One region of the Micromonospora sp. CNZ299 genome, then DNA from elsewhere that is predicted to be linked to it. Evidence: riboswitches for the same ligand, from Rfam matches in the RefSeq annotation. Region 1 holds a riboswitch; the other holds the start of a gene.
The links. Region 1 has a riboswitch for cobalamin ahead of cobN (cobaltochelatase subunit CobN). Riboswitches for the same ligand answer to the same signal wherever they lie in the genome.
Positions count from the first base shown of each region.

Region 2: another riboswitch for cobalamin. It lies ahead of CLT68_RS25875 (acyl-CoA thioesterase); the one in region 1 lies ahead of cobN (cobaltochelatase subunit CobN).

Region 1 is NZ_PEFG01000001.1:5,070,896-5,076,746, forward strand. Features, by position in the region: gene CLT68_RS23130 (magnesium chelatase subunit D family protein) at 1-674, opposite strand, end outside; gene cobN (cobaltochelatase subunit CobN) at 671-4,339, opposite strand; gene CLT68_RS23140 (hypothetical protein) at 4,400-4,612, shown strand; cobalamin riboswitch at 4,653-4,829, opposite strand; gene CLT68_RS23145 (MBL fold metallo-hydrolase) at 5,154-5,851, shown strand, end outside.
Region 2 is NZ_PEFG01000001.1:5,672,236-5,678,086, forward strand. Features, by position in the region: gene CLT68_RS25855 (nucleoside monophosphate kinase) at 1-145, opposite strand, end outside; gene CLT68_RS25860 (IS3 family transposase) at 320-1,117, opposite strand; partial or broken gene CLT68_RS33960 (transposase) at 1,230-1,436, opposite strand; gene CLT68_RS25870 (hypothetical protein) at 1,598-1,894, opposite strand; partial or broken gene CLT68_RS25875 (acyl-CoA thioesterase) at 2,185-2,628, opposite strand; cobalamin riboswitch at 2,678-2,892, opposite strand; gene CLT68_RS25880 (copper resistance protein CopC) at 3,024-5,063, shown strand; gene CLT68_RS25885 (copper chaperone PCu(A)C) at 5,129-5,728, shown strand; gene CLT68_RS25890 (Dyp-type peroxidase) at 5,752-5,851, shown strand, end outside.

The DNA.
Region 1 (5,851 bases):
CTGGCGCCCACCTCGACGGTGAGCCCGAACCGGTCGAGCAGCTGCGGACGCAACTCCCCCTCCTCCGGGTTCATCGTGCCGACCAGCAGGAACCGGGCCGCGTGGCTGACCGAGACGCCTTCGCGCTCGACGTGGCTGCGGCCCATCGCCGCCGCGTCCAGCAACAGGTCCACGAGGTGGTCGTGCAACAGGTTGACCTCGTCGACGTAGAGCACCCCCCGGTGGGCGGCGGCGAGCAGACCCGGCTCGAAGGCGCGTACGCCCTCGCCGAGGGCCTTCTCCAGGTCCAGCGAGCCGACCACCCGGTCCTCGGCGGCGCCGACCGGCAGCTCCACCAGCCGGGCCGGACGCGTCTCGGCGGCGGCACCGGCCGGGTGCGGCCCGTCCGGGCAGCCCGGGTCCGGCTCGGCCGGGTCACAACCGAAGCGGCAGCCGGCAACCCGGCGCACTGGTGGCAGCAGCGCGGCGAGTGCCCGAACGGCTGTGGACTTGGCGGTCCCCTTCTCCCCCCGGACCAGCACACCGCCGATCGCCGGGGACACCGCGTTGAGCAGCAGCGCCAGCCGCATGTCGGCCATGCCAAGCACGGCACTGAACGGATAATTGACGATCACTGTGCCTTCCTTCGATCGCGACTGCGGGGCTCGCAAACCCGGCTCACTCCTCGCGCTCACACCCGGTCCTCCAGGTCGCCCTCGCTGGCCAGGTACGTGTCGCGCAGCCGGTCCAGGGTGGCCGGCTCGGGTTTGGCCCACAGCCCCCGGTCGGCGGCCTCCAACAGGCGTTCGGTGATGCCCCGCAACGCCCACGGGTTGGACTGCTCCAGGAACTCGCGGGTGGTGTCGTCGAACAGGTACGCGGCGGCCAGGTGCTCGTACATCCAGTCGTCGACCACGCCGGCGGTGGCGTCGTAGCCGAACAGGTAGTCCACTGTGGCGGCCAGCTCGAACGCGCCCTTGTAGCCGTGCCGGCGCATCGCGGCGATCCACTTCGGGTTGACCACCCGGGCCCGGAACACCCGCCGGGTCTCCTCGCCCAACGTGCGGGTGCGCACGTCGTGCGGCATCGCCGAGTCACCCACGTACGCCTGCGGTGACGTGCCGGTGAGGTGACGGACCATCGCCACCATCCCGCCGTGGTACTGGAAGTAGTCGTCCGAGTCGACGATGTCGTGCTCGCGGGTGTCCTGGTTCTTCACCGCCACCGCGATCCGGGCGAAGGAGCGTTCCATGTCGGCGCGCGCCTCCCGCCCGTCCAGGCCCCGGCCGTAGGCGTAGCCGCCCCACACCGCGTACACCTCGGCCAGGTCCGCGTCGCTGCGCCAGGTCTGCGCGTCGATCAGGGGCAGCAGGCCCGCGCCGTACGCCCCGGGCTTCGAGCCGAAGATCCGGGCGGTCGCGCGCCGCTCGTCACCGTGCTCGGCGAGGTCGGCGGCGACGTGCGCCCGCAGGTAGTTCTCCTCCTCCGGCTCGTCCAGGGCGGCGACCCGCCGCACGGCATCGTCGAGGAGTGCCACCACGTGCGGAAACGCGTCGCGGAAGAACCCGGAGATGCGCACTGTCACGTCGACGCGCGGCCGGCCCAACTCGGCGGTCGGCACCACCTCGATGCCGGTGACCCGCCGGGACCGCTCGTCCCACACCGGCCGGCAACCCAGCAGCGCGAGCACCTCGGCGATGTCGTCGCCCTGGGTGCGCATCGCGCTGGTGCCCCACACGGTCAAACCCACCGAGCGGGGGTACGCCCCGGTGTCGGCGAGGTGCCGGGCGAGCAGCGAGTCCGCGAGGGCCACCCCGACGTCCCAGGCGTTGCGGCTGGGGATGGCCTTCGGGTCGACGGAGTAGAAGTTGCGGCCGGTGGGCAGCACGTTGACCAGGCCCCGGGTGGGTGAACCGGACGGGCCGGGCGGCACGAACCGGCCGTCGAGCGCGCCGAGGGTGTTGGTCAGCTCGTCGGTGGTCCGGTCCAGCCGGGGCACCAGCTCGGTGGCGGCGAAGTGCAGCACGGCGGCGACGTCCGGGATCGGCTGGCCGGTCACCTCCGCGACCACCGCGTCGACGGCCTCGGCGTCCCAGCCGAGCGTCTCCATCCCGATGGCCAACCGCCGGGCGAGGACCTCGATCAGGTCGACGGCGTCGGCGGCGGTGCCGGCCGGCCCGTCCACCACGTCGGTCAGCGCCACCGGGAGGGCGATCCGCTGCCCGGGCGACGCGAGCAGCTCCTGCTCGTCAAGCCCGTACGCGACGGCGAGAGCCTGCCGCATGCCTGGCAGGGCGCGGGCGCCACCCCAGATCTGGGGGGCGCGCAGCACAGCGAGGACCAGGTTGACCCGGGGTTCACCGGTGGGCGCGTCGGCGAGGATGTGCAGACCGTCGCGGATCTGCACGTCCTTGACCTCGCAGAGGTACCCGTCCAGGTGCAGCACGAACTCGTCGAAGTCGTCCGCGTCGGGCATCGCCTCGGCGTGCAGGTCGTGGTGGAGCTCGGCGGCGCGTACGAGGTCCCAGATCTGCGCCCGCACGGTAGGCACCTTCGCCGGGTCGAGGGCCTGCACCGTGGCGTACTCGTCGAGCAGTTGTTCCAGTTTGGCCAGGTCGCCGTAGGTCTCGGCCCGGGCCATCGGCGGCACCAGGTGGTCGATCACCACGGCGTGCGCCCGGCGCTTGGCCTGGGTGCCCTCGCCGGGGTCGTTGACGATGAACGGGTAGACCAGCGGCAGGTCGGCGAGGACCGCGTCGGGCGCGCAGTCGGCGGCCAGGCCGAGGCCCTTGCCCGGCAGCCATTCGAGGGTGCCGTGCTTGCCCAGGTGCACCACGGCGTCCGCGCCGAAGCCGCCGTCGGCGACCGGCGCGGCCAGCCAGCGGTACGCGGCCAGATAGTGGTGACTCGGCGGCAGGTCCGGGTCGTGGTAGATGGCGATCGGGTTCTCCCCGAAGCCGCGGGGCGGCTGGATGAGCAGCACCACGTTGCCGAAGCGCAACCCGGCGAGCACGATGTCGCCGCTCTCGGTGTAGAGCTGGCCGGGCGGCTCACCCCAGTGTTCCCGCATCCGCTCGCGCAGCTCGGTCGGGACCTGGTCGAACCAGCGCCGGTACGTCTGCCCCGGTATCCGGGCCTCGGCGGCGGCCAACTGCTCCGGGGTGAGCCATTCCACGTCGTGACCGCCGGCGGCGATCAGCGCGTGGATCAGCGCGTCGCCGTCCTCGGGCGGTGGAGCGTCACCCAGGTAGTAACCCGCCTCGGCGAGTGCGGCGAACAGGCGGACCGCCGAGACCGGGGTGTCCAGCCCGACGGCGTTGCCGACCCGGGAGTGCTTGGTCGGGTACGAACTGAGGACGATGGCGACCCGCTTGTCGGCGTTGGGCACGTACCGCAGCCGGGCGTGGCGCACGGCGATCCCGGCGACCCGGGCGGCCCGCTCGGCGTCGGCGGCATAGACCGAGAGCCCGTCGGCGTCGATCCGCTTGAACGAGAACGGCACGCTGACGATCCGGCCGTCGAACTCGGGGATGGCCACCTGCATCGCCGCGTCCAACGGGGACAGTCCGGCGTCGCTGCCGGCCCACTGCTCACGGGTGCTGGTCAGGCAGAGCGCCTGGATCATCGGCACGTCCAGGGCGGCCAGGGCGCCCACGTCCCAGGCGTCCTCGTCGCCGCCCCCGGACGCGTCCGCGGCGACCGCGCCGCCGGCCGCGAGCACGGTGACCAGCAGCGCGTCGCAGCGGGCGAAGAGCCCCAACGGGCCCGCGCCCGTGGTCAGGCCCCGCAGCGAGCCGCAGAAGATCGGCAGCGGGCTGCCGCCGGCTTTGTGGACCGCGTCCGCGAGGACGTCGACGAAACCGGTGTTGCCGGCGAGCGCGTGCGCCCGGTAGAAGACGATTCCCACTGTGGGCCGGTCCGGGTCGGTGGGGTGTTCGCCGTGCACGGCGTACGCCGGGGTCGGTGCGGGCGGGGCGAACCCCTCGCCGGTGAGCAGCACCGTGTCGCAGAGGAACCGGGCCAGCTGCGCCAGGTTGTCCGGGCCACCCTCGACCAGGTACGCCAGCGCCTGGGTGACGACCCCGGACGGCACTGTGGAGATGGCCATCAGCTCCGCGTCGGGCAGCGTCTCGCCGCCCAGCACGACCGTCGGCACGCCGGTGGCGAGCACCGCGGCGAGGCCGTCCGGCCAGGCCTGTCGACCGCCGAGCAGGCGTACGACGACGAGGTCGACCCCGACGAGCAGGGCGGGCACCTCGTCGCCGGCGACCCGGGCGGGGTTGGCCAGCCGATAGTCGGCGCCGCTGGCGCGGGCGGCCAGCAGGTCGGTGTCGGCGGTGGAGAGCAGCAGGATGCGCACGGCAGGCTCCGGAGAGTGACGCCCTGGCCGCCACCGAGGCGACCTGGACGAAGCGGGTGGGTGCGGCGTCAGCCGGCACGACGGCGCGGTCGGCTCGCCGACGCGGGCGTCGGGGCCGGTCAGCGCCGGGCGCTCAGCTCAGCGGGGCCGGTGGCCGACGCGGGCGACCTGGAGCACGCCGACGAGGCCGGCCCGGAGCATGCTGGTCCGGCCGGTCGTGGGTGCGGTGCGGCGCCCGCGATGCGGGTCATGACGATGATCGTCGATGAATGAGACGCCGTGCGTCATCGGGTCCTCCTCGGGTGTCCACGCCCTGGGGTACGTCCCGACGGCCGAAGTATCCTGGCTTCCGGATCGACGCTCTCCCCCGGCCTTCCAACCGCAGACACACGGCCGTGACTCACGAGGGGGGATCGCTCCCCGGTGACAGTGGCGGGACCGCGTCGGAATCGCACCGACTTCCTTCACTGCCGTCAGGCCGCGAATGCTGCCACACCGCCGCGCCGCCGGTCAACGCTGGCCCAGCCCGCCGAACTGGCGCCCTTCATCGAGATTCGCCGACTTGTCTGCCCTCGAACCGTCACGTGGCAAAGCCCCGAATCAATGCCAGCTCCCCTTTGCTCTGCTTACCTATAGGCACCAGTGACGCTCCGTGTCTGGTGCAGATAGGTAAGCAGAGCAAAGGGAGGTAGCACCTACCCTGGCCTGCGCCGATCGTCCGAGGGTGCGGTGGCATGCGGCACCCTCGCCTAGGATCGGCGACCACCGGAGCAGCGTCCGCGATCAATCCCGGGAGTCGATCACCATCGTCGCCATGCGATTCCACCACCTCGCCGGCCGTGTCTGGTTCTGCCCGGGCGATCCGGACCCGGAGGCGGTCCAGGCCGGCGTCGCCGTCGTGGCCGACGAGCGCGGCAGTGTGATGATCGACGCCGGGCAGAGCCCCGCGCACGCCCGCGAGATCCAGGCCGCGCTGAGCGCCGCCGGGCTACCCGGACCGCGCTGGCTCGTCTACACCCACCACCACTGGGACCACGTCTGGGGCGCCTGCGCCTGGCCGGGAGTCGAGATCGTCGGGCACGAGACGGCCGTGCCGCTGCTGCGCGCCGAGGCCGCCCGACCGTGGAGTCACCGCTACCTCGACGAGCAGGTACGCGCCAATCCCCGCCTCGGCCCCAGCTTCCGGGCCCGGGCGCGTGCCGTGGACTCCTGGGAGGATTTCGCCATCCTGCCTCCGAACCGCGTCTTCGCCGATCTGGAGGAGCTGCCGGTCGGGGTGGGGCTACGCCACGTCGGCGGCGGGCACGCACCCGACTCGACAGTCGTGCTGGTGCCCGACTCGGGCGTCGTGCTGCTGGGCGACTGCTTCTACCCACCGCCGGCGCACCTGCGCCAACCCGAGGACGGCCTCGACCTGGGCCTGGTCCGGCGACTGCTCAACGGCGCCTATCACTGGTACGTGTCCAGCCACGCCGAGCCGATGACGCTTGAGCAGGCCCGCTCAGCCGTCGA
Region 2 (5,851 bases), 600 kb from region 1:
CTTCGCCCAGCGGAGTCTGCTGCTGCACGTGCTCGCGGAAGACGTTTCCTGCGCTGACGACCTGTAGGCCGGTGGTGGCTGCCAGAGCCGACGCAGCGGAAGCCAGGTCGACTACCGGCCCGGCGATGAGGGCCACGTTGGGCATGTGCACTCCCTTGGGGACGCCAATGAGCCTGGGCTTGACCCGTTTCGACGGACAGGGTCGTTGTGTTGATCTTAGTTAGGCGGCTTGGTCGATCGGTAGCGGTTGTGAGCTGGTGGCCTCGAAGGCCGCAGGGCTGAGGTAGTCGAGGGTTGAGTGTCGGCGGCGGGTGTTGTACTAGCCCTCGATGTATTCGAGCATGGCCTGGCGGGCGGCTTGATGGGTGGGCCAGGCCTGGCGGTGCAGGAGTTCGGTTTTGATGGTGGCGAAGAACGATTCGGCGACTGCGTTGTCCCAGCACTGTCCGCGCCGTCCGACGGACAGGCGGATGTCGTGACGGTGTGCGAGGCGGGCATGCTGGGCGCTGAGGTATTGCGTGCCGCGGTCGGAATGAAACACCAGCCCGGGCTCGGGTCGGCGGCGTGCGAGAGCGTCGGCGAGGGCGGCGTCGACCAGGTCGGTCTTGAGGTTGTCGGCCACGGCCCAGCCGACGACCCGGCGTGATGCGAGATCGATGACGGTGGCCAGGTAGAGCCAGCCCTGCCAGGTGTTGATGTAGGTGATGTCGCCGCACCAGCGGGTATCGATTACGCCGGGATCAACACGGAAGTCGCGGCCGACCAGGTCAGGTCGGAGCCCGGCGGCCGGATCCGGGATTGTGGTCGTGCGCCAGCGGCGTGGGCTCTTGCCGGCGAGTCCGGCGGTGCGCATTAGCCGGGCGACGCGTTTACGGCCGTGCCGCATACCGGCGTCGGTGAGGTCAGCGTGGATCCGCGGCGCCCCGTAGGTGCCCTTGGACCGTTCGTGCAGCACGGTGATCTTGTCGGTGAGCTGGGCATCGACCCGCTCGCGCTGCGACTGGGTGCCGGCTTTCTGCTGGTAGTAGGCGGATCGGGAGACCTTGAGCAGTTCGCAGGCACGTTTGACGTTGTGCTTGCCGGCCTGCTCCGCGGCGATGAACGGGAAGACGTTCACCGGGTCTCCTTCGCGAAGAAGCCGTCGCCCGTTTGAGCACATCGACGTCTTCGCGCAGCCTGCGGTTCTCTTTGCGCAGCTGTGCGAGTTCGGCCCGTTCGTCGGTGGTCAGCCCGTCGGCGCGGACGCCGGTGTCGAGTTCGGCCTGCTTGACCCACTCACGCACCGCCGTCTCGGTCAGATCAAAATCCTGGCTGACCTGCCGAAGCGTGCGGTCACCACGCTGGCACAACTCGACGATCTCGGCCTTGAACTCCGGCGTGAACGAACGCCGAGGCTGCGGCCGCTCCTTCCCCATGCTCTCCATGATGATGGACATCCTCCCGGAGACCCCAGGTCCCCTGATCTCGGATGTCCGTCAAAACGGGGCAGGCCCACCATGATTGCCGACCGGCGTCCGTCGTGATCGTCACTCAAATAGTCACCCGCCCGGCGCATGCCCCGTGCGTCAGCACTGATCGTCGGCCAACGCCTTCTGCCCTAGGAACTCCCGGAAGAGTCGGCAAAGAGCGAGACGGCCTGCCTGTGGTCCGTATCGCTGACCACACTGTCCTCGGTGGCATTTTCACCGAAGGTCTCGACGAGCACCAGAGCCGAGAAGGTCAGGGGGCTGCCGTGATGCCGGTCGGACATCCACTCCTGGAACGCCGCCAGCTCGCCGCGACCACGCGCAAGGGCGAATCCCGTCAGCGCCGAGAACGCTCGCTCGTACCTGGGTCGTCCGACATACATACCTAGCCGCTGATCCATGTGCCACAAGAACTCTTCCCAGCTCACTGCGCGATTGTCCCTGATGCTCGACCGTTCCGGTGTAAAGGAACTGCCAGCCGGTTGCGAGCTGCACCAGCAGCAGGAGTGAGCAGTCCGCAGGAGTCCCTTGACGTCCGGCGTCGCTCGCGCCCGACGTCGTCACCCGGTTGGTCACCCCGCCTGGGTGGCAGACGTAGAAGCAAGACTTAGGCGGCCTCTCTCCTGAACTGCGGTGACCTAGACGACGCTCTGGTCCCGCTCACGCGCAGGGCGGCTCCTCGGATCGGCAGCGCCGCGACGGACCGACCGAGCACGTCTCAGCCGTCGGCGCCGTCGAGTAGCGCGCGCCGCAGCGCCAGGCGGTGCTCCCGGCGGATCTCCGCTTCCCGGTACCGACGCCGGTCCCCGTCGGTCTCCGGCAGCAACGGCGGCACCGTACGAGGCTGGCCGTCGTCGTCGATGGCGACCATGACCAGGTGGGCGGTGGCCACGTCGGTGGGCGGCACCGCCCGGTCCCACCGGTCGGCGGTCACCTTGACGGCCACCTCCATCGAGCTGCGGCCGGCCCAGGTGATCCGGGCGTCGACGTGCACGACGTCGCCGACCCGCACCGCGCGCAGGAACGCGGTCTCGTCGATGGCGGCGGTCACCGCCGGTCCGTCGGAGTGCCGGGCGGCGACCACACCGGCGACGGAGTCGATGAGGTTGAGGATCCGGCCGCCGTGCACCGTACCCATCAGGTTGGTGTGGTGCTAGTCCATGATCTGCGACAGGGTCAGGTGCGACGCCGACGGCGCTCGGCCGGCGATCGTTGTGTACGCGGCGCCGGCAGGTCTTCGGACTCGCGGGCCTGACCGGTCGCGCCCGTCCCCTACTGGCCGTCGCTTCCCAGGCCTGCTGGCCCAGTGCTGATGACGGCGGTCGTTCCCACTCACCGCTGCGGGGCAGCCCCGGATTTCCACCGGGTTCCCTCTTGCGACGCCCAGTCGGTCACGACGGGGCGAACCAGCGCCGCCGACGGCATAGCTGGCCAGCGAATCCGTCCGCCTGGCGCGTCGCATCGCGGCCGCGCGGCGGCCTCGTCATCAACTTTTGCCATCTGAGGAAAAAGATCGCCACCTCTTGAAAAAAGTCTCACGGCGGTGAGGATATTCAAATGCGTCGTCTCCCTCAGACTTGCGGGCGGGTGGTCTCGGGCCTCCTCGCGCTCCTCCTCGCCTCGGCGGTCGCCCTCCTCGCGTCCGCCCAACCCGCCGCAGCTCACGGGACTCTCGCCATGTCCACTCCGGCGAGCGGCGCCACGGTGAACGAGCCGTTGACGTCGGTGCAGCTCTACTTCACCGAGAAGGCCGCCGCCAACGCGTTCTTCACCATCACCGCCCCGGGCGGCGTCCGGGTCGACAACGGCTGGTCGTACGGGGAGCCGAAGCCGCTGGACAAGCCGGTGCGGGAGTACTTCCTGGTCAACGGACAGTTCGAGCCACGGGAGTACACGACGGGGTTCCCCGCGGTGGTTCCCGTCTCCCACCTGCCGGCCAAGGGCCAGTACTCGGTGAGCTACCTGTCGGTCGCCTCCGACGGCGACACCGTGCGGGGCACGTTGACCTTCCGCTACAACGGTCGGGTGACGGCAGCGCCGCAGGGGTGGAGCCCGCCGTCGACCCAGCCGGACCCGGCGCTGGTGGCCGCCACCGAGCAGCATGGGTCATCCGGGCAGGGCTCAGCGGTGCCGACCACCGCAGCCGAGTCCGCGGCCCCGCCGTCCGCGGCTGCGGCGGCCCCGCCGACCGGGTCGACCGATGAGAGCGACTCGGGGGCACTGGCCTGGGCCGGCTGGGCGGTCGCGGTTGCGGCGGCCGGGGCGGCGGCCGGATTCGTCGTCTGGCGTCGCCGATCGGCTTCCGCCGGCAAATCCACCAGCCGGGGCCGTACCTCGTCGGCGACCTCCGGTCGACGCGGCGGCGGCGCCCGTTCCACGAACAGGAGCGGCGCCGGCCGGACCGTCGGTGCCAAGCCCAGCGGCGGCAAGGTCGGCGCGGCGACCGTGGGGCAGGCCACGGGCGACAGGCGGCGACCCACCACCGTGCCGGCGGCGCGCAAGGGCAACGCGGTCGTCACCGCCCGCACGGGCGTCGCGGTCGATCCGACGGCCACCGACGCGGCGGCGAAGGCCCCCGCCACCACGGTCGGCGCGGCGACGGTCGACCCCGGCCCACGGCCCGACACGGACCTCGCCGCCGTGACACCCGGGTCCCGCCTGAGCAACACCCACCTGGCGCTGCTCGTCGGTGGGCTGGTGATCGCCCTGCTGGCCGGGTTCGGGCTGGCTCGCATCGGGACCGGCGACGAGAGCCCGGCGGGCGGCAACGCCCGTCCGGCCGCGGGCGGTCCGCCCGCCCCGGGGCAGGCGCAGTCCGCGACCGACGGGCACCAACACCCGGCGGGCACCGGGCCGCACACGCATCGCGGTGACGGCGCAACGGGCGAGACGCTGGCGACCGGGACGACGGTCAGCGCCGGTGGGTACACCCTGCAACCGCTGGAGCGGTCCCAACCCCCCGGTGTACGCGCGGACTACCGATTCCGCATCGTCGGGACCGACCGGCAGCCGGCGACCCGTTTCGCGGTCGTACACGACAAGCCGTTGCACCTGATCGTGGTGGGCCGCGACCTGTCCGGCTACCAGCACCTGCACCCGACGATGGCGCCGGACGGCACCTGGAGCGTCCCTGTGACGCTGGCCCGGCCCGGCGGCTACCGCGTCTACGCGGACTTCTCCGTCACCGCGACCAACGGCACGCAGGTCCCTCTCGTGCTGGGTGTCGACCACACCGTGCCCGGCGCGCACACCCCGACCGCGTTGCCGCCGGTGCAGGCCGAGACGACGGCCGGGCCGTACGCGGTGTCGATGAACGGCACGCCGACGGTGGGGATGACGGCACCGATGCACTTCCAGGTCAACGGCGCTCCGACCACGCCGGTGCAGTTGGAGCCGTACCTGGGCGCGTACGGGCACCTGGTCGTCGTCCGCGAGGGCGACCTCGGGTACGTGCACGTCCACCCCGAGCCGGAGCTGGTCGACGGGTCGGTCAAGTTCTGGCTGACCGCGCCGAGTTCGGGCCGGTACCGGGCGTTCTTCGACTTCCAGGTCGCCGGCAAGGTGCACACCGCCGAGTTCACGATCAACGTGCCCTGAGACCGGAACTTTCTCCATGCTGCGGCCGACCATCCAGCCAGCAGCAATCAACGGAGGAAGAACACATGCGCACCACCAACCCGCTCGGTTCACGCCGCTCGGCCACCGTCCTCACCGCCGCCATCCTGGCGGTGAGCGCCGCCGGTTGCGGCTCGTCCGACTCTCCGTCGGCAGCGCAGCCGAGCCCGTCCGTGTCGGCCTCGGCCAACCCGGACGCCGGTGTGATCGGCATTCGTGACCCGTGGGTCAAGGCGGCCGACAAGGGGATGACGGCGGCCTTCGGGACCCTGGTCAACGACGGCGACAGCGATGTCACGCTGACCAGTGCCACGACCTCGGTGTCGTCGATGGAGCTGCACGAGATGGCCATGAAGGACGGCAGGATGGTCATGCGGCAGAAGCAGGGCGGCATCGTGATCAAGGCCAAAGGCACGCACGCGCTGGAGCCCGGGGGCGACCACCTCATGCTGATGAGCCTCACCAGGCCCGTCCAGGCCGGCGACGAGTTGACCTTCACCCTGACCTTCGCCGACGGCAGGACCCAGCAGTTCCGCGCGGTGGCCAAGCCCTTCACCGGCGCGCAGGAGAGCTACGCCCCCGGGCACGGCGAGCCCACGCCCGGCATGAGCGCTACGCCGGGGATGAGCATGAGCCCGGCATCGTGACCGGGACGGCACCCGTCCGGCCGGTGAGCAGGCGCGGCCTGCTCACCGGCGGGGCTCTCGCCGTCGGTGGTGCCGTGGCCGGCGGGGCCGCGATCGCCGCGACCCGCGCCGGGCAGACCGGAG